DNA from 2 places in the Leifsonia sp. NPDC058292 genome. Region 1 is predicted to be linked to the other one. Evidence: predicted binding sites of a transcription regulator. Region 1 holds the regulator's gene; the other holds the start of a gene.
The links. Region 1 encodes HspR, which represses chaperone genes until heat shock. Its sites were predicted from a motif close to AAGTTGAGTCNNNNNGACTCAACTT; they were not measured.
Positions count from the first base shown of each region.

Region 1 (10,838 bases):
CGGGATTCGGGGAGTGCCGGCGAGGAGGCGCGTCTGAGGCGCGGGCGAGCGTCAGCCTCGCGGCGTGAGGCGCGGGCGAGCGTCAGCCTCGCGGCGTGAGGCGCAGCACGCGCGCGGAGGCGGCCGCGGCGGCGGAGCCGGTCACGGCCACCCGAAGCACGCCGGCCGCGGCATCCCACCGGGCAGACCAGTCGCCGAGGGCGGCCGGAAAGAACGCGTCGACCGCAAGATCTCGACCCCGATAGTCCGGCAGCGGGATGTCGACCACGGCATCCGTCGCGCGGACACCCACGCCGGCACCATCGACACCCCCGCGCACCACCGCACCGGCCACGCCGTCGGCGGTGCCACGCCACCACAGGGACAGGTACATCCCTTCGTCGTCCTCCTGCCCGAGCGCTATCCAGCTCGCGTCCCATGCGGGGAGGCCGAGCGGCCAGCGCGCGTGGCTCGACGTCTCGGAGAGCAGCACCTGCCGGTGCGCGGCGATCGCTTCGGCGACGAGCGCGAGCTGCGGCCCGGACATCCGGTTGAGGTAGCCGGAGAGGTACATGCGGCCGAGAATGCCGTTCACGAGCGAGAGGGTGAACAGTTCGTCGCTCATGGCCGGGTTCGGGTACGCCCAGTGTCCCGCCTGTTCCGGCAGGATGCTCGCCGGAGCCGCTGCCGCGATCGGCGCGTAGAGCACCGGGTCCTGCTGGTCGGAGGTCGACTGCACGTGCAGTCTCGCCAGGGTGGCGTAGTCCATGCGCATCGCACCCGAAGCGCAGCTCTCGATGAGGAGGTGCGGGTGACGGCGCTGGATGTCGTCGAGCCAGTCGAGCAGCGCCCGCGCGTGACCGAGGAGACCCGCACCAGGGGCGGAGCCGTCGCTGTCGGTGCCCGGGCCGGGCATCGTGTTGTAGTCCATCTTGAAGAACCCGACACCGAAATCGTCGACGAGCCTGTCGACCACCGCGTCGACATGGGCGCGCGCCTCAGGGTTGCGCAGGTCGAGCAGATGGCGGCCGTGCTCGGCGACGCGGATTCCCTGGCGCGAGAAGAACGCATCGGCAGGAAGGGTCTCGGCCAGCGGCGAGTTCACGCCGATCACTTCCGGCTCCAGCCACAGGCCCGGCACCATCCCGCGGTCACGGATGCGGTCGGTCGCCTCGGCGAGCCCGCCCGGAAACCGCGTGGGCGACGGCTGCCACTCGCCCACCGCATCCCACCAGGCGCCTTCGGCATACCAGCCGGCGTCGATGCAGAAGTAGTCGGCGCCCGCGTCGGCCGCCGCGTCGATCAGGGGGAGCAGCTTCTCTGTGGTCGGGTCGCCCATGAGCGTGTTCATGTAGTCGTTGAAGACCACCGGAAGGGCGTCATCCGCAGCTCTGTGCAGCCTGATCGCGCGGCGCTGGTCGGTGAGGGCGGCGAGCGCGCCATCCAGCCCGCCGCCGGCCGCGCCGACGACGACGGAGGCAGGCACGGAGACGAACGCCGCTCCGCCGGGTGCGATCGGGGTCGACCACTGGTGTTCCTGGTCGGTCGGGCCGGAGAGCAGCAGGTAGGCGGCCGCCCGGGTCTCCCCCAACTCGTAGAGCCAGGGCCCGTTGTGCTCGATCTGCCACGCGACGGCGGCCGGATCGCCGCTCTCGCCGCTGCCGGCATCCGTCGCCACCAGCACGCCGGTCGGGAGCGCTTCGCCGGTCGACCACGATCCGCGGTTCGTCACGACGCACCGGCTGCGCGGCTGATGGTGCTGCAGAGATCGGTCGATGCGGGCGAGCCCGGCCTGCCGAAGCGGGCGGGTGCTCCAGCGGCTCTCGGCCACCCAGTCGCTCGCCGCCGAGACCAGCGACAGCCCGTCCACCTCCCGGCCGGTCGTCTCATAGACCGCGCCGCTGGCGAACGTGGAGACGAAGTCGAGCACGAGTACGCCGCTCGTGGCCTCCACCTCCGTCCAGGTGCGGAACCCGGCGACACCGTCGGCGACGACGAACACACTGGTTGTGCGGAGGCCCGTCTCAGCATCGGTCTGGTGGATGCGCAACGACCGCGTCCCTGAATCCGTCGTCTCGCTGACATGAGACTCGTACCGCAGGCGACGGCCGATCACCGTGTCGACGTGACGGAACCCGCCGGGAAAGCGGCCGTGACCGAACGCCGAGACCTCGACCAACGGCTGGTCGGCGTGCGGGTCGTAGCGCCGAGCGGATTCGCCGACCACCGCGCTCGCGGGCCCCGCCGACGCCACGAGTCCGGTGAGGCACACGGGAGCGTCGGCACCGATCAGAAAGGTGAGGGAGACGGCGTCGCCGCCCCAGCGAAGGTCAGACACGGAGATCTTTGCGAGCGGAGCGCACCAGCTGGTTGGCGTGACGCAGCACCAGCGGCGATAGCGCATCCGCGGCATCGATCGGCCCGTCTCCGGTCAGCCGGAACACGGCCGTCTCACCGGGCAGCAGCGTCACCAGCGAGCGATCCACCGAGGCCGAGGGATGCGCCCGATCGGCGAGCACCGTCACGTCTCGCACGTACGACCGGGCGGTGACGGTCACGATCGCGCCGTCGGCGGCCGGCTCCGCCTCGGCGGTCAGGGGGTCGCCGTCGAGGCGCTGTTCGACGACCTCGGCGTAGTTCCAGAACGCGCGTGGCATCCCGTCTGCCGGGGTCACGACGAGCACCTCCCGCGCCGGGTCGCCGCAGACGGCCACCTCAGCGGGAACGGCGATGCGGGCGACATCCCTCGCCGCCACCTCCGCGGGCAGGGTCGCCCGGGCGAGCACCTCGCCGTCGAAGGTCACCCGCTCGACGAGCACATCCCCGCCGAACGGTTCGCCCGTGTCGTTGACGAGCACGACATCGAGCGAGTCGTCTTCGCTCGCCGGCTGCACGGTCACCAGTCGCGGGCTGTACGCATCCTGCAGCGCGTACCAGAGCGGTTTGCGACGTTCGGCGAAGTCCACGGCCGCCCACGAGACCACCGGCCAGTCGTCGTTCAGCTGCCAGACGATGGAGCCCGTGTTGTACGGGGTGAGCGAACGGAAGTACTCGATCGCGAACCGGATGGCGTGAGCCTGGTTGAGCTGCGTCGTGAAGTGCCAGTCGTCGATCGTCTCGGGCGCAGGAAGATGCCCGGTGTACCCGCGCTCCAGTTTGAGGTTGCCCTCGTGCGCCTTCTGGTGAACGAGCATCTCGTGGCCGTACGGCTCCAGCGGCTCGTCGTGCACGACATCCGTGAGCGTCGTCCAGGCCGGCGGACCCTGGAAACCGAACTCGGAGACGAAGCGGGGCTTCCACTCGCGGTACGCCGTGTAGTCCTTCTGATTCCAGACGTCCCAGATGTGGACGGTGCCGTTCTTGTCGTCGTTCGGGTTCAGGTAATCGTCGAACGAGTATGGGCTGCCCGGCGTGTACGGGCGCGTGGGGTCGAGCTCGGCCACGATCGCCGGGAGCACGGTGCGATAGTAGCCGTTGCCCCACGTTCGACCGTCGAGCACGGCGCGCCAGCCCCACTCGGCGAACGCGATGATGTTCTCGTTGTTGCCGTTCCACAGGATGAGCGACGCATGGGCCGACAGGCGCGTGACCGCCTCGCGCGCCTCGGCCACGATCTCCTCCGCCAGCCACTCCTCTTCGGCGTACGCGGCGCAAGCGAGCAGGAAGTCCTGCCACACGAGCACTCCGCGCTCGTCGCAGAGCCGGTAGAACTCCTCCGACTCGTACATCCCGCCGCCCCACACACGCAGCAGGTTCATGTTGGCCTCCGTCGCGTCGTCGATGCGGCGCGAAAGGCGTTCGGTCGTGATCTCGGTGACGAACGCGTGATCGGGGATCCAGTTGGCGCCGCGCACCCAGATCGGCCGGCCGTTCACGCTGATCTCGAACCGGTTGCCGACGGCGTCGGTCGACGTGTCGAGCGCGACGGTGCGGAACCCGACCCGCCCTTGCCAGGTGTCGTCGCCGGCGGTCACCGTCACGTCGTACAAGGGCTGCTCGCCGTGACCGAGCGGCCACCACAGCTCGACGCCGGGCACGATCACGCGCAGGTCTCCGGATGCGGCGAGCACCGCATCCGCGCCGCCCACCACCGCGCCGTCGCGGCTGACGGTCACGGCCACCTCGCCCGAACGCTCACCGAGGCGCTCGAGTTGGACATGCGCCGTCAGGATGCCGGTGTCGCCGACGACGTCGACGAGCGGACGCACCGACCCGATGCGCACCCCGCTCCATCCCTCGATGCCGATCGGCTTCCAGATTCCGCTCGTGGCGACGTCGATCCCCCAGTCCCAGCCGAAGTTGGAGGCCGTCTTGCGCAGCGAGTTGTACGGGTGGTGGTTGACATGGGGCAGGGCTCCGCCGTGCTCGGCCGCCACGCGTTCGGCCGCGTCGACCGGGGCGTCGAACTCGATCGCGATCGTGTTCTCGCCGGCGGTCAGCAGGTGCCCGATCGGGAACCGGTACGACCGGTGCTGGTTGCGCGTCTGGGCCACCGTCACGCCGTTCACGACGATGGTCGCGATCGTGTCGAGCCCCTCCGCAACGAGATCGAACCGGGCTGAGCCGTCATCTTCCCACTCGAAGGTGCGCTCGTAGCGCCAGACCGTGCTGCCGATCCACTGCTGCGCCGCTTCGTTGTCACCGTCGAACGGTGCCTCGATCAGTCCGGCAGCGAGCAGGTCGGTGTGCGCGCATCCCGGAACCTGGGCGGCGATCGGGCGTCGGATGATCGACTCGGGTGCGGCTCCGCCGGTGGCTGTGAGCGTCCACTCTCCATCGAGTGACAAGTAGGGCATGCGTCCTCCCAGGACGAAACGAGTGCCTGGCTCATTCCAGGCACTCATCCATTTTCGTAAGTGTCTTAATTTATGTCAACCGGTGCGGCCCGGCGTGGCCCTTCTCGCCGAGTGTGGCCGGTGCGGTCGAACGTGGCCGGCACAGCGGGCACACTCGGCCGCACCGGCCACATTCGCGGAGAAAGGCCACGTTCGGGCAGGTGACGCGCCGGGGGCGTCAGTCGGCGCGGACCGCCTCGCGCGCCGACACGAACGCGTCGACGCAGCGCCGGATCTCGTCGTCGGTGTGCGCCGCCGACAGCTGCACGCGGATGCGCGCCCGCCCGCGGGGGACGACCGGGAAGGAGAACGCCGTCACATAGACGCCGCGCTTCTGCATCTCGTCGGCGATGCGCGCAGTGAGCGCCGCATCCCCGAACATGACGGGGACGATGGGATGCTCGCCCGGCAGCAGGTCGAACCCCGCCTCCGTCATGAGCGCGCGGAACAGCTGGGCGTTGTGCGCGAGTGTCGCGCGCAGGCCGTCCGACTGTTCGAGCAGGTCGAGGGCGGCGAGCGTTCCGGCGACGATCGACGGCGCGAGCGTGTTCGAGAAGAGGTAGGGCCGCGCGCGCTGGCGCAGCAGGTCCACGATCTCCTGCCGTGACGACACGTAGCCGCCGGATGCGCCGCCCAGCGCCTTGCCGAAGGTGCCGGTGTAGATGTCCACGCGGTCGGCGACCCCGCAGAATTCGGGCGTTCCCCGTCCGTGCTCTCCCACGAAACCGACGGCGTGCGAGTCGTCGACGAACACGAGCGCGTCGTACCGGTCGGCGAGGTCGCAGATCTCGCGCAGCGGAGCGATGTAGCCGTCCATCGAGAAGACGCCGTCGGTGACGATCACCCGGAAGCGCGCATCGGCTGCCGCCTGCAGCTGGGCTTCGAGGTCGGCCAGGTCGCGGTTCTTGTAGCGCAGCCGCCGGGCTTTCGACAGGCGGATTCCGTCGATGATCGAAGCGTGGTTGAGCTCGTCGGAGATGATCGCGTCTTCCGCCGAGAACAGCGTCTCGAAGACGCCGCCGTTCGCGTCGAAGCAGGAGGAGAAGAGGATGGTCGCCTCGGTGCCGAGAAAGTGCGACACCCGCCGCTCGAGCTCGAGGTGCTGCTCCTGAGTGCCGCAGATGAACCGCACGCTGGCCATCCCGTAGCCCCAGTCGTCGAGCGCCGTCTTGGCCGCCGCGACGAGCGCGGGATGGTCGGCGAGCCCCAGATAGTTGTTGGCGCAGAAGTTCAGCACCTGCGCCCCGTCGGCCGTGATCAGCGCCTGCTGCGGCCCCCGGATGCTGCGCTCCCGCTTGGTGAGCCCGGCCTCGTCGATCTCGGCGAGCTGGCCGGCGACGTGTTCGCGAAATGTTCCGTACATCAGAGTTCCGTCCAATCGAGGATGACCTTGCCGCCGCCGCCCGAGGCAGCAGCTGCGAATCCGTCTTTCCAGTCGCGTGCCGCGAACCGGTCGGAGACGATCGAGGCGATGGCCTGCCGCAGCGTCGCGCTGGTCTGCAGCATCGCGCCCATCGCGTTCCACGTCTCGAACATCTCGCGGCCGTAGATGCCTTTCAGCGTGAGCATGTGGGTGACCACGATCCCCCAGTCCACGGCGATCTGCGTCGACGGAAGGCCGAGCATCGCGATGCGTCCTCCGTGGTTCATGTTCTCGATCATCTGCGGGAGCGCTGTCGGAGCACCGCTCATCTCGAAGCCGACGTCGAACCCTTCGCGCATCCCGAGAGCGTCTTGGGCCGACCGGATGGGGGCCGCCGACACGTCCACGGTGAAGTCGGCGCCCATGGTCTCCGCCAGCGCGAGGCGGGAGGCGCTGATGTCGGAGCCGACGATGAAGCGCGCGCCGACGTGACGCGCGACGGCGATCGCCATGAGGCCGATGGGGCCGCATCCCGCGACCAGCACATCCTCACCCACCACAGGAAACGCGAGCGCCGTGTGCACGGCGTTGCCCAGCGGGTCGAACAGTGCGCCGACCTCGGGCTCGATCGTGCTGTGGTGCACCCAGACGTTGGTGGCGGGCAGGCTCAGATATTCGGCGAACGCTCCATCGCGCTGCACCCCGAGGCCCTGCGTGCGGATGCACATCTGGCGTCGCCCCGCGCGGCAGTTGCGGCAGGTGCCGCACACGATGTGCCCCTCGCCGGAGACCTGGTCTCCCACCGCGACGTCGTGCACCAGCGGTCCGACCTCGACGACCTCGCCGAAGAACTCGTGGCCCGGGATGAGCGGCGCCTTCACCGCGGAGGCCGCCCAGTCATCCCAGCGCTGGATGTGGAGGTCGGTGCCGCAGATCCCTGTGCGCAGCACCCGGATCTTGACGTCTTCCGGCCCGATCTCGGGTTCGGGAACGTCGATCAGCTGCAGCCCGGGGCCGGCTTCGGATTTGTAGAGGGCCTTCATCGGCACTGTCTCCGCTTCGTCGCTTCATCGTGGGAAGTGTTCTGTGCAGACGCGACCGCGCCCGCGAGGCTCTTGTGGAGCCGCAGACAGCCTACGACGCTGTCGAGCCCGGCAGCGAGCGGGTTACAACCGCGAGTGTGCGCGCAGCGGTCAGTCGCGGCCGAGCGGCCGCCAGACGACCACCTGATTGCTGCGGCGCACGCGGGTTCCCGCCCGCATCGAGATGACCTCGCCCTCCGAGCCGGCCGCGAACACGCGGCGGCCCGGGCGGTTGAGAAGTTCATCCGCGAGCGCCGACTCGAGCTCGTGCACCCTGTTCTGCAGGGCGCCCACCTGGTCTTCGAGTTCGAGGATGCGCCGGATGCCCTCCAGGCTCACCCCCTCGCCGCCCAGCCGGGCGATCTCCTGCAGCTTGATGACATCCCGCATCGAATAGCGGCGGGACTTGCCCGAAGTGCGCGTGGGGCTCACGAGACCCAGCCGGTCGTACTGCCGGAGCGTCTGCGGGTGCATCCCCGCGAGCTCGGCCGCGATCGAGATCACGAAGACCTGGCTGTTCTCGTCCATCCTCAGACGCGCGCTTTCGACAGGATGTCGTCGCGCGGGTTCTCGTCGGGGAGCTTCTCGGCGAACGCCTTCAGCGCATCCTCGGCATCGCTCGACAGGTGCGACGGCACCGCGACCTGCACGACGGCCAGAAGGTCGCCGGTGCCCTTCGCGGTCTGAACGCCGCGGCCTTTCACCCGGAGCACGCGCCCGCTCGGGGTTCCCGGAGCCACGCGCAGCTTGACCGGATCGCCGCCGAGGGTCGGAACCTCGATGGTCGCACCGAGAGCAGCCTCCGCGAACGTCACCGGCACGGTGACGCGCAGGTTGAGCCCGTCGCGCTCGAACACCGGATGCTTGCGCACGCTCACGGTCAGAACGATGTCGCCGGACTCGCCGCCATCGGGGCTCGGCTGGCCTTTACCGCGCAGCTTGATCTTCTGCCCGTCTGCGACACCGGCCGGGATCTTCACCTTGATCGGTTTGCCGTCGGCGGCCTGCAGGGTGATCGTCTCGCCCTTGGTGGCGGTCAGGAAGTCGATGGTGGTGTGCGCCGTCACGTCGCTGCCGCGCATCGGGCCGCCGTTGCCGCGGAATCCGCCGCTCGACGATCCGAAACCGCCGTTGCCGAACATCCCACCGAAGATGTCGTCGAAGTTGCCGCCCTGCTGGTAGGTGTAGCCGCGGCTGCCACCAGGGGCGCCGCCGCCGAAAATCCCGCCGAACACGTCGTCGAAGCCGCCCTGACCGGCCGAACCGGGAGCGGTGAATCGTGCGCCCGAGCCCATGGCCCGAATCTGGTCGTACTCCTTGCGCTGTTCGGGGTCACCGAGAACCGAGTGGGCCTCGCTGATCTCCTTGAACTTGGCTTCGGCGGATGCGTCGCCCGGGTTCGAATCCGGGTGGTACTTGCGGGCGAGCTTGCGGTAGACCTTCTTCAGCTCGGCCGGGGTGACGTCTTTGGAGACGCCGAGAACCTTGTAGAAGTCCTTGTCGAACCAGTCTTGGCTAGCCACGGCGTCTCCTTCCCAAATAGTGATTCATGTCATGAGGCGGAAGAGCGACGGGGTGCTCCCGCCGCTCTTCCGCATGTCCGTTCCGGATCAGGCCGGCACCGCCACGACGACCTTCGCCACCCGCACCGTCGTCGAACCGAGCTGATAGCCGGTCTCGACGACGTCGGCGACGGTGTCGACCGTCACGTCGGGGCTGGGCTGCTGGAAGATCGCCTCGTGGATCTGCGGGTCGAACGCGTCGCCCGGCTTGCCGTAAGCGGTCAGCCCGAGACGCTCGATCGTGCCTCGCAGTTTGGCCGCGATGGTCGCGAACGCGCTGCCCTCCTCGAGGTCGCCGTGCTTCTCGGCACGGTCGAGGTCGTCGAGCACCGGGATGAGACCCTTGACGGTGTCTCCGACCACGCGCTCGCGCTCCACCTCACGGTTGGCCTCTGTGCGCTTGCGGTAGTTCGCGTACTCCGCGGTCACCCGCTGGAGGTCGGCGAGCCGCTCGGCGGCCAGCTGGTCGGCGGTCGACTGACCGCTGAGCACATCCAGGTCTTCGTCGCTCAGAAGTGACTCGAACCCGCCGCTCTCAGCGGGCCCGACGTCGACGAGCTCCTCGTGGGCGAGGTCGGGGTCGGAGGTGTCGCCCTCCGACCCGCCCTCGGTGCCCGAGCCCGCATCCGCCGGCTGCCGAACCTCGCCGGTCTCGGGGTCGATCCGCCGCTTGTCGCGGATGATCGGCTCCTCGTGGTCAGGCTCGTTCGAGCCTTCGCCGTTGGGGTTCTTGTCGGACATGGTTACTTCTTCTCCTCGTCTTCGACGACCTCGGCGTCGATGACGTCCTCGTCGGAGGACTCGTCGGCCGGCTGCTCACCGGTCGGCGCCTGCTCACCCGCGGCAGCGTCGGCCTGGCTGGAGGCGTAGATGGCCTCGCCCAGCTTCGACTGGCTCGCGTTCAGCTTGTCGTACGCGGTCTTCACGACCTCGTCGTCCTCACCGGCCAGCGCGGCCTTCAGGCCGTCGACGTCGCCCTGAACCTCGTTCTTGACGTCTTCGGGGAGCTTGTCCTCGTTGTCCTTGATCAGCTTCTCGATCGAGTAGACGAGCTGCTCGGCCTGGTTGCGGGTCTCGGCGGACTCGCGGCGCTTCTTGTCCTCAGCCGCGTGCTCCTCGGCCTCGCGCACCATGCGCTCGATGTCGTCCTTCGGCAGAGACGAGCCGCCGGTGATCGTCATCGACTGCTCCTTGCCGGTGCCCTTGTCCTTGGCGGACACGTGCACGATGCCGTTGGCGTCGATGTCGAAGGTGACCTCGACCTGCGGGATGCCCCGCGGCGCCGGAGCGATGCCGGTCAGCTCGAACGTGCCGAGCGGCTTGTTGTCGCGGGTGAACTCGCGCTCGCCCTGGAAGACCTGGATCGCGACGGAGGGCTGGTTGTCGTCCGCCGTGGTGAAAGTCTCGCTGCGCTTGGTCGGGATCGCGGTGTTGCGGTCGATCAGCTTGGTCATGATGCCGCCCTTGGTCTCGATGCCGAGGCTCAGAGGGGTGACGTCGATGAGCAGAACGTCCTTGCGCTCACCCTTGAGGACACCGGCCTGAAGCGCGGCGCCCACGGCGACGACCTCATCCGGGTTCACGCCCTTATTGGGCTCCTTGCCACCGGTCTCCTGCTTCACCAGCTCGCTCACGGCGGGCATACGGGTGGAGCCACCGACGAGCACGACGTGCGCGATGTCGTCGACCTTGATGCCGGCCTCACGGATGACGTCCTGGAACGGCTTCTTGGTGCGGTCGAGGAGGTCGCTGGTCATCTGCTCGAACTGGGCGCGGGTCAGCGTCTCGTCGAGGTTGGCCGGGCCGTTCTCGGTGAGCGACAGGTAGGGCAGCTGGATGCTGGTCGACATGCTCGACGACAGCTCCTTCTTGGCCTGCTCGGCAGCCTCCTTCAGGCGCTGCTTCGCGATCTTGTCGCCGGAGACGTCGACACCGGTCGTCTCCTTGAACTTCTTGATGAGCCAGTCGACGATGCGCTGATCCCAGTCGTCTCCACCGAGGCGGTTGTCGCCGGCGG
Region 1 covers NZ_JBHVYL010000008.1:98,284-109,121, reverse strand. The annotation lists gene ACFVWR_RS07225 (glycoside hydrolase family 36 protein) at 83-2,317, opposite strand; gene ACFVWR_RS07220 (glycoside hydrolase family 2 TIM barrel-domain containing protein) at 2,310-4,775, opposite strand; gene ACFVWR_RS07215 (glycine C-acetyltransferase) at 4,993-6,177, opposite strand; gene tdh (L-threonine 3-dehydrogenase) at 6,177-7,220, opposite strand; gene ACFVWR_RS07205 (heat shock protein transcriptional repressor HspR) at 7,371-7,787, opposite strand; gene ACFVWR_RS07200 (DnaJ C-terminal domain-containing protein) at 7,790-8,782, opposite strand; gene grpE (nucleotide exchange factor GrpE) at 8,870-9,562, opposite strand; gene dnaK (molecular chaperone DnaK) at 9,565-10,838, opposite strand, start outside.

Region 2 (10,838 bases), on a different contig from region 1:
AGACGGAGTGCTCCCCCGCGAGGAGGTGCAACGGTCACGGCGGTCATTGACGATCAGCACCACATCGGATGGTCTGACGCACATCGACTGGTACCTGCACCCCGAAGCCGCCGGCCACGTCGTGGCTGCCATCGACACGCTGGTCGGACACGAACTCCGGGCCGTGCGATTCCGGGACACCAACGGACCCGACTTCACGGCCGACCGGGCCGAGGAGGAACACCGCACCTTGCCGCAGTTGCGATCGGATGCGGCGGTGGACGTGTTCCGGCACTACGCCACCCACCCCGGCACCGGGAGCACACCACCGGTGACCATGGTGGTCCGCATCGGACTCACCGCTCTGCAGACTGGGACGGGTGTTGGGGAGATCGACGGTGTCTCCACGCCGATCTCCGCCACCACCGCCCGACGGTTAGCCGCCGACGCGAACCTCATCCCGGTGGTTCTCGGCGGGGATGGAGAAGTACTCGACCTCGGCCGCAGCCGCCGCTTGTTCAGTAGCAAGCAGAAGCTCGCGTTGGCCGAACGGGACGGTGGGTGTGCGTGGGCCGGGTGCCCCCACCCACCCTCCTACACGGAAGCGCACCACATCAGGTGGTGGGACAAACACCACGGGGCCACCGACCTCAACAACGGTGTTCTGCTCTGCTCCAACCACCATCACCGGGTCCACGACGACGGATGGGACATCACCGTCCGTGACCACGTGCCCTGGTTCATCCCACCCAGCCACATCGACCACCACCGACGACCCCGACGCGGCGGACGCATCCGACTCCAAGAAACAGCAGCATGACGGCCGCGCGAACCTGTGTCGATCCGATGCCGAAATGAGCGCGCCTGAACCTGTCGCTCCCACCAGGCGGCGCGAACCCGGCCGCGAGTCCGGCGTACTCAGCCGCAGGGGCGATCCGATCGAGTATGCCGCATGGCGAGGGATCGCCGGCCGCCACCCGAACGGCTCCCGCGAGAGCATCCCGAAGCATCCTCAGCAATGACTGCTAGCGTGGGCAGGTCGGCACGTCGCCGACGTCAGGGAAGACTTCTTCGAGAGTGTCGCCTCCTCTGATCCGTTCAGAGGAGCACCATGCCCGCGTTCAACCGACCAGCCGGCCTGTCACCCACTGCAGCATCCACTGCGGCCGTGGCCACCGCACCAGTCCCTACAGCATCCCTTCGGGCCACCGCCGTCGTCTACTGCGAGGGCAACTTCGGCGAACAGGACGGCAAGACGGCCAACGGCCTCATCCGGCACTCCGAGAAGTACGAGATCCTCAGCGTCATCGACAGCCGGTGCGCTGGCGCCGACTCGGGGATGTTCCTCGACGGCGTGCCCAACGGCATCCCGGTCGTCGCAGACCTCGCCGCAGCGATCGACGAGACCGGTGAGCTACCAGCGAACCTCATCTTCGGGATGGCACCGGCGACAGGCATGCTCGACGACGCCCAGCGTTCGGTGATGCTCGACGGAATCGACCGAGGGATGAACCTGGTCAACGGCCTGCACGAGTTTCTGGCCGATGATCCGGAGTTCGCGGCAGCGGCGTTGATCGCGGGCGTGACGATCACCGACATCCGTCGGCCCAAAGCAAAGAAAGACCTCAAGCTCTTCTCGGGCCGCATCTTCGACGTGACCTGCCCGCGCATCGCGGTGCTCGGCACAGACGGGTCCATCGGCAAACGCACGACCGCGACACTCCTGGTCGACGCGCTGGTGGCGCGCGGTGTCAAGGCGGTCATGGTCGGCACGGGACAGACGGCGCTCATCCAGGGCGCGCGCTATGCGGTGGCTCTGGATGCGACGGTTCCGCAGTTCTGCTCGGGCGAGGTCGAGGCGCAGGTCGTGGCAGCGTTCGAGAACGAGAACCCTGACGTGATCATCGTCGAAGGCCAGGGCGCCCTGAGTCACCCGGCCTATCTGACGAGCGCGTACATCCTGCGCGGCAGCCGCCCGGAGGGAGTGATCGTGCAGCACGCACCCAAACGACAGGCCCTGGGCGACTATCCGGCGCTGCCGATGCCGACCGCTGCGAGCGAGATCGCTCTGATCGAGGCTTTCGCCGACACGAAGGTCATCGGGGTGACGATCAACCACGAAGAGATGACGGATGCCGAGATCGGCGCCGCCATCGACGAGCACGAGCTCGAACTGGGCGTGCCGGCGACCGACCCGCTCACCCGCCCGCTCGACCAGCTGGCCGACATGGTGCTGCTCGCCTTCCCTGAGGTGGCAGCAGCGTCCGCACGTCGCAGTGCGACGGGGCCGGCCGCGACCTGACCGCTAGCGCGACCCGGCGCGCAGGCCGACGGCGGGTAGCAGCACCCCGTCGATCAGCGAGATGAGAAACGCCCGGTCGACGGGCTTGCGCAGAACGAGCACCCGATAGGCGACCATCGACGGCGTGATCTGCGCGAGCGTGTCGATGTCGCAGTCTGCGGTGATCTCACCGCGCTCGATGGCCCGCTTCATGAACAGACGGTTCACGGATGCACGGGGCTCGACGATCGCGGCGTTCACCGCTTCGGCGAGTCCGGGCTCCTTTGCCAGCATCGACATCAGCCCGGCCATGATCTGCAGCTTGCGCTCACCGTCTTCGATGCGGTGCGGTTTGATCATGGCGACGAGATCCCCACGCAGAGTGCCGGTGTTCGGCAGGGCATCCGGGTCGACGTCCGCCTTCTTCATGCAGGCGACGGCGTCGATGACGAGGTCTGCTTTCGAGGCCCAGCGCCGGTAGACGGTGGCCTTACCGGCTTTGGCCCGTGCGGCGACCATGTCGATGGTCATGCCGTCGTATCCGGTCTCGGCGAGCACGTCGATGGCGGCCTGAAGAATCTCGGGGTCGCGGGTGTGGTCGCGTTTGCGGCCGAGTTTCGGCGCGTCCGCGCCGGCCGGTGCGGCGGTCTCGAGCTGCGTCATTGCGGCGTCCTCCGTGGTGTTGCTTGTCATTGAGACTATTCTAAGGTTAATTCTAGAACTTGATAGATCCGAAACTGGTTAGTTTCGTATATGCTGACCTGCATGTCACAGACTTCCTCGACCGTTTCGGGTGCCGCGACCGCCCCGGGAGCTCGACCCGTGAGCTCCCGCCGCTGGTGGACACTCGTCACCGTCGCCCTCGCCCAGCTCATGGTGGTGCTCGACTCCACTGTGGTCAACATCGCCCTTCCGTCCGCCCAGGCCGACCTGGGATTCTCCAACGGCGACCGCCAGTGGATCGTCACGGCCTACTCCCTCGCCTTCGGCAGCCTGCTGCTTCTGGGCGGCCGCATCTCCGACCTGATCGGACGAAAGCGCGCCTTCATCATCGGTCTCATCGGCTTCGCCGGCGCTTCGGCGCTGGGCGGCGCGGCGGGGACCTTCGGGATGCTCGTGGGCGCCCGCGCCCTCCAGGGCGTGTTCGGCGCACTGCTCGCGCCGACGGCACTGGCCGTGCTGACGACGACGTTCACCGTTCCGAAGGAGCGCGCCCGCGCGTTCGGCATCTTCGGCGCCATCGCAGGTGCCGGCGGCGCGGTGGGACTCCTGCTGGGCGGTGTTCTCACCGAACAGTTCGACTGGCGCTGGAACCTCTACATCAATGTGATCATCGCGATCGTGGCCGTCGTGGGCGCGGCGTTCTTCGTGACGTCGCTGAAGCGCTCGGGCCCACGCCCGAAGCTCGACCTGCCGGGAACGGTCTTCGTGTCGGGCGCCTTGTTCGCTCTGGTCTACGGATTCTCGAACGCCGAGACCGACGGCTGGGGCTCGCCGCTGACCTGGGGCATGCTCGCGGCGTCCGGAGTTCTGCTCATCGCGTTCGTGCTCTGGCAGCGCCGCGCAACCCATCCGCTGCTGCCGCTGTCGATCGTGCTGGACCGCAACCGCGGCGCCTCGTACAGCTCCATCCTGATCGCCGGCGCTGGGATGTTCGGCATCTTCCTGTTCGTCACCTACTACCTGCAAGCATCGCTCGGCTTCACTCCGATCCAGACTGGGCTCGCCTTCCTGCCGATGATCCTCATGCTGATCACGGCCGCGCAGCTGTCCACGAACATCTTCGTGCCGCGGTTCGGCCCGAAGGTGATGGTGCCGATCGGCATGACCATCGCGATGGTCGGCATGCTCTACCTCACGCACCTCGGCGTCACGGCCAACTACGCCGTGGACATCCTGCCGGGTCTGATGATCATGGGCTTCGGAATGGGCTCGATCATGCCGGCGGCCATCCAGACCGCGACCCTCGGCGTCGACGGCCGGTTCGCCGGAGTCGCCTCGGCGATGGTGAACACGAGCCAGCAGGTCGGCGGCTCGATCGGAACGGCCCTGCTCAACACGCTGGCGGCGACCGCTGCGACCGACTACCTCGCGTCGCACATCCCGCCGACGGCGAGCGTCGGCGCGCAGGCAGCAGTGCACGGCTACGCGACCGCGTACTGGTGGGGCGCGGGCTTCTTCGCCTTCGGAGCGGTGCTCTCGGCCCTGCTCTACCGCCGCCGCGCCACGGCCCCGGCGACCGGAGAGACTGCCGCGACAGCCGCCGCCACGTCGCCGACGGCGGAGCCGGTCGCCGCCCACTAGCGGCGAGCCGAAACTGCGACCCTGTAAACCAGAAACGCTCCCGGGACCGAGGTCCCGGGAGCGTTTCTTCGTTGTCGGCGCTGAGCGCTCGTGGCAAGCTACGCGGCCAGCGGCATCCGCGCGTCGGCCGTCACAGCGAGGGAGCCGTCGCGGACGTCCAGGTGAACTGTGCCGCCATCGACGAGGTCGCCGCTGACGAGCAGGTCGGCGATGCGGTCGTCGACCTCGCGCTGGATGTGGCGCCGCAGGGGACGCGCGCCGTACTCGGCTTCGTAGCCGTTCTCGGCGATCCAGTCGACCGCCGCGTCCGTCACATCGAGAGCGATCTCTCGAGTGGCGATCCGTGCGGCCGTGGCGTTCAGCAGGAGGCGGACGATGCCGCGCAGCTGAGCGGTGTCCAGCTTGCGGAACAGCACGATCTCATCGATGCGGTTCAGGAACTCGGGACGCATCGCCTCACGGAGCTTGCCCATGACACGGTCGCGAAGATCCTTCTCCGAGGCGAACCCGGAAGCGTCGCCGGAGGCGCCCATGGGCACGAAGCCGAGCGCACCGCTGCGGGAGGCGAGGAACTCCGAGCCGAGGTTCGAGGTCATGATCACCACCGTGTTGCGGAAGTCGACCGTGCGGCCCTGCCCGTCAGTGAGGCGCCCGTCGTCGAGCACCTGCAGGAGCAGGTTGAACACATCCGGATGCGCCTTCTCGATCTCGTCGAACAGCACCACGGAGTACGGGTTGCGACGCACGCGCTCGGTGAGCTGGCCGGCTTCGTCGTAGCCGACGTATCCGGGAGGGGCACCGACGAGTCGCGCCACGGTGTGACGTTCGCCGAACTCGCTCATGTCGAAGCGGAGCATGGCTTTCTCATCGCCGAAGAGCGACGACGCGAGAGACTTCGCGAGTTCGGTCTTGCCGACACCGGTCGGCCCGAGGAACAGGAAGCTGCCGACGGGGCGGCGCTCGTCCCCGAGTCCGGTGCGGTTGCGACGAACCGCCTTGGCGACAGCGACCACCGCGTCGTCCTGACCGATCACACGCTGGTGCAGCTCGGACTCCAGACGCGCAAGGCGCTCGCGGTCGGCCTGTCCGACCTTGCTCACGGGGATGCCCGTGGCACGGGAGACAACCGCGGCGATCTCGGGCTCGCCGACCACCGCATCCTGCTGCGGGCGCGAGCCGAGTTCGTCGAGCGAACCCTGAACCGACTCGATCTCGTCACGCAGCCGAGAAGCCTCCTCGTAGTGCTCGGCACTCACGGCGGCGTTCTTCGAAGCTTCGAGGTCTGCCAGCCGGGCGAGCAGCTCCGAGGCGTCGATCCGCTTGCCGAGCGAGAGACGCAGACGGGCACCGGCCTGGTCGATCAGGTCGATCGCCTTGTCGGGGAGGAACCGGTCGGAGACGTAACGGGCGGAGAGCTCGACGGCGGAACGGATGGCCTCGTCCGTGTACCGCACGCCGTGGTGCTCCTCGTAGGCGCTGCGCAGTCCGGAGAGGATCAGCACGGCATCCTCGACACTCGGCTCACCCACGGTCACGGGCTGGAACCGGCGCTCGAGGGCGGGATCCTTCTCGATGCGGCGGTATTCCTTGAGCGTGGTCGCACCGACGAGGTGCAGGTCTCCGCGGGCGAGACGGGGCTTCAGGATGTTGCCCGCATCCATGCCACCCTCGCCGGACCCTCCGGCGCCGACAACGGTGTGCAGCTCGTCGATGAAGACGATCAGCGAATCCCGGTGCGCCGAGATCTCGTCCATCAACGTGGTGAGCCGCTCCTCGAAGTCGCCGCGGTACCGGGTTCCGGCGAGCATGGCAGGCAGGTCGAGGGAGACGACCCGCTTCTCGAGCAGCTGCTCGGGAACGGCGCCGTCGACCACGGCCTGCGCGAGACCCTCGACGATGGCGGTCTTGCCGACACCGGCTTCGCCGACCAGAACGGGGTTGTTCTTGGTGCGACGCGAGAGGATCTCGACGGTCTGCTCGAGCTCGTCGAGGCGGCCGATCACGGGGTCGAGCTTGCCGGTGCGGGCGAGCTCGGTGAGGTCGGTGCCGAACTGGTCGAGCATGGGCGTCTCAGAAGCCTCGGCCCCGGCTCCGTCGGTCGCCGAACCGTCGCCGGCCGCGCCGGCGCCCACGGTGGACGTCTCGCGGAGGGCGGAGGTCAGCGCCTCGGCCGTGACGCCGGCGTTCTGCAGAACCTGCCCGGCGGGCGAATCCTGCACGATGACGAGCGCGAAGAAGAGGTGCTCAGGGTCGATGTAGGTCGAACCGGATGCTCGCGCGACCTGGTACGCGTGGAACAGCGCGCGCTGAGCGGACGGGGTGATGGATGCGGAGTCGATGTCGATCGCGGTGAGACCGGACTGCGGAAGCCGCTGCTCGGCGGCGACGGCCACGCGGCCGGGGTCGACGCCGATACGGCGCATGGCGTCGGCTGCGGGCTCCTGCCCGACCATCACGCGAAGGATGTGAAGCGAGTCGAGCTCGCGGTGGCCGTGCTCCAGGGCGAAGCGCCCCGCCTCGGCGAGGATCTCCTGGGTGCGGCGACTGAGGAAGCGACTGATGTCGATCGAGCGCGCGGAACGCGCGCGCTCACCCGCGAGATAACGGGCGAGGAACTCGTCGAAAGAGTTGCTGCCGTCACCATCGGGAGTGAAGTTCTCGGGCACGAAATCTCCTGTTTCTTGAAAGTTGAGTCGTGAACACTCAAGTTCAACACACGGGCGGGGATGTTATTCCCGGGTGCAGCAAGACGTTGCTAGCGTGAACCCATGACTGCGGTGACCATCGCCAAGGAGGACGCTCGGCGTATCGCGATCCGGGCCCAGCGTCTCGACGCCGACCGTCCGACCGACCTGCTCGACCTCGTGCGGGAGCTGACCTATCTGCAGCTCGACCCGACGGCGGCCATCGCGCCGAGCGCAGAGCTCATCGCATGGTCGCGGCTCGGCTCCTCGTTTCAGCCGACAGCGCTGAAGACCGCCATCGAGGTGGACCGCACCCTGTGGGAGCACAAGGCGCAGGATGAACAGACCAGCCCGGCCATAGCGATGGTGCGCTCGACGGCCGACCTCGGGTTGCACCTGGCCGAGATGACGCAGGGCGTGCGCTACAAGGATGCACGCGAGTGGCTCGCGGCCAACGAGCGGTTCCGGCGCGATGTGCTGGCCAGGCTGCGAGACTCCGACGGCCCGCTGCTCTCGCGGGAGATCGCCGACACCGCTCAGGTGCCCTGGGTCTCCACGGGGTGGACCCACGATCAGAACGTCACGCGGATGCTGGAGTTCCTCGTCGCGGAGGGCGAGGTCGCGACGGCGGGCCGGGTCGGCCGCCAGCGCACGTTCGACCTGGCCGAGCGCGTCTACCCCCGGGGCGTGGTGGCCCTTCCGCTCGACGAAGCCAGACGCATCCGGGATGAGCGACGGCTGTCGGCCCTGGGGATCGCCCGAGCGCCGATGGTCGGCGAGGCTGGCGAGCGGGTGCGGGTCGAGGGCAGCGACCGCGAGTGGCGGGTGGCGCCGGACGCGATCGCCCGCCTGAGCGCCGAACCGTTCGTGGGACGCACAGCCCTGCTGTCGCCGTTCGACCGCCTGATCCACGACCGGGTGCGCTCCCAGGAGGTCTTCGACTTCGAGTATCTGCTCGAGATGTACAAGCCGGCCGCCAAACGGCGCTGGGGCTATTTCGCGCTGCCGATCCTGCACGACGACCGCCTGGTCGGCAAACTGGACGCGCTCGCCGACCGCAAGGCGGCTGCGCTCGTGTTGACCGCGATCCACGAGGATGTGCCGTTCACCAAGACGATGACGGCGGACGTGAACGCCGAGATCGAACAGCTGGCCGGGTGGCTCGACCTCACGGTCACGACCGGCTGACGGTCACTTGCCGTGCGGGTCGCTGGCGTTGAGCGTCGCGACGACCTGCTGGTAGTCGCCACGCGCCTCGCCGAACCTCAGGAACTTCACCCGCTCGACCAGGATCTCGTTCGCCTCGGGGCTGCTCTCGAAGAGCGACACCACCTCGGCGATGAACTCGTCCAACGGCATGGCGTGGTCGTTCTCGCTCTGCCCGGGCATGAGGTCGGTCTGCACCGACGGCGGCACGAGTTCCACGACCTTCACCGTGGTGTCGGCCAGCTGCAACCGGATGCTCTCGCTCAACATGTGGATCGCCGCCTTGGCAGCGTTGTAGCTCGGAGTCGCCTTGAGGGGTGCGAAGGCGAGCCCGGACGACACGGTGACGATGGTCGCGTCGGGGCGGCTCTGCAGGTGCTCGACGAGAGCGCCGATCAACCGGATGGGCCCGAGCACGTTGGTCGTGATGACGGCCTCGGCCGTGTCGACGAAGCCCGCCGGCGTGTGCCAGTCCTCGACTCGCATGATGCCGGCCATCGCGACCAGCACGTTGAGCTCCGGATGCGCGGCGATGACCTCGGCCGACGCGGCGGCGATGCTGGCGGCATCCGTCGTGTCGATGCGGACGGTGCCGATGCCGGGATGTTCGCGAGCGATCGTCTCGAGCAGATCGGTGCGGCGCCCGCCGACGATGACGGTGTTGCCTTTCGCCTGCAGGGCGAGGGCCAGCGCGAGGCCGATGCCGCTGGTCGCGCCGGGGATGAAGATGGTGTTTCCTGTGATGTTCATGCCTCCACTTTCGGCGAACCGAGCGCGAAGCGGGAGAGGAGCGTTCATCGGGGGATCGCCGATCCCTGGTTACCGGCAGCTCGACCCCTCATGATGGAGATATGGACCGCCCAGCGCTCGCCGACTTCCTCCGCACCCGTCGCGGAGCGCTGCAACCGTCGGATGTGGGGCTCCCGTCGGGTGCGCGCCGCCGCGCTCCGGGGCTCCGCCGCGAGGAGGTCGCGCAGCTCGCCGCGATGTCTGCCGACTACTACACGCGTCTCGAACAGCAGCGAGGGCCGCAGCCGAGCGAGCAGATGCTCGCCTCCCTGGCCCGAGCGCTTCGCCTGACCGCCGACGAACGCGATTACCTCTACCGGATGGCCGGCCACAACGTTCCCGACCGGTTCAGCGGCTCGGGACACGTGTCGGCCCCTCTCCAGCGGGTGCTCGACCACCTCGACGACTCCCCCGCCCTGGTGATCTCGAATCTGGGCGAGACCCTGGTGCAGAACCGGCTCTCGGCCGCGCTGCTCGGCGACCGCTCGGGCTTCACCGGGCTCGACCGGTTCGAGGCGTATCGCTGGTTCGTGCATCCGGAGACCGAGCGCAGCCGCTACCCCGAAGACGACCGCGACCGCCAGAGCCGCGCGCAGGTCTCGTCGCTGCGAGTCGCTTACAGCACGATGGGCGCCGAGTCGCGAGCGGGCGAACTCGTGCGCGCGCTCCTCAAGGCCAGCCCGGAGTTCGCCGAGCTGTGGGAACGCCACGAGGTCGCGAAACGGTTCGAAGACCACAAGACGCTCGTGCATCCGGAGCTCGGCCCGATCGAGCTCGATTGCCAGGTGCTGTTCACCGAAGACCAGTCGCAGTGCCTTCTCGTGCTGACGGCGCCGCCGCGGTCGGAGGGGGCGGAGAAGCTGGCCCTGCTCGGCGTGCTCGGCACGCAGGCGTTCAGCTGACGACGACTGTCCTCGCCGCGTGAGCGGACGGTCTTGTGGGGCCCGCGCCACCGCAGTACGGTGGCGCGCATGGATGTCACCGAGTGGCTGCTCGACTCCGATCCGGCGATCCGCTGGCAGGTGCTCCGCGATCTGACGGATGCCTCCCCCGACGTGGTCGCCGCCGAACGCGCCCGCGTGGCCACCGAGGGCTGGGGCGCCGCTCTTCTCGCCGAACAGGACCCGGAGGGCACGTGGGACGGCGACGTGTTCTTTCCGCCGTGGACGTCGACGCTCAACACGGTGCAACTCCTCCACGACCTCGGCATCGATCCGCAGAGCCCGGAGACCCGGCGAGCGATCGACCTGGTGGCCCGCAACGTGCACTGGCAGGAGGAGTTCGGCAGCAACCTTTACTTCGACGGCGAGGTCGAGGCCTGCATCAACGGACGCGTCTTCGCGGCGGGTGCGTATTTCGGGCATCCGAGCACGGTGTTGCGCGATCGCCTGGTGGGCGAGCGTCTGGCCGACGGCGGCTGGAACTGCTACGTGCCGCCGAGCGAGCGCTCCTCTTTCAACAGCACGATCTGTGTGCTCGAGGGCCTGCTCGAATACGAGACGGCCGTTGGCGCCACCGCGGAGACGACGGAGGCGCGGCGAACCGGCGAGCAGTACCTCCTCGATCGCGGGTTGCTGCGCCGGCTCTCGACGGGT
Region 2 covers NZ_JBHVYL010000022.1:41,584-52,421, reverse strand. The annotation lists gene ACFVWR_RS12910 (DUF222 domain-containing protein) at 1-799, shown strand, start outside; gene ACFVWR_RS12905 (DUF1611 domain-containing protein) at 1,148-2,281, shown strand; gene ACFVWR_RS12900 (TetR/AcrR family transcriptional regulator) at 2,285-2,953, opposite strand; gene ACFVWR_RS12895 (MFS transporter) at 3,026-4,564, shown strand; gene ACFVWR_RS12890 (ATP-dependent Clp protease ATP-binding subunit) at 4,663-7,230, opposite strand; gene ACFVWR_RS12885 (DNA glycosylase AlkZ-like family protein) at 7,333-8,436, shown strand; gene ACFVWR_RS12880 (SDR family oxidoreductase) at 8,440-9,204, opposite strand; gene ACFVWR_RS12875 (helix-turn-helix transcriptional regulator) at 9,306-10,145, shown strand; gene ACFVWR_RS12870 (hypothetical protein) at 10,215-10,838, shown strand, end outside.
Region 2: a site for HspR is predicted at 7,250-7,274, ahead of ACFVWR_RS12890 (ATP-dependent Clp protease ATP-binding subunit). Genes of this name have one in related genera too.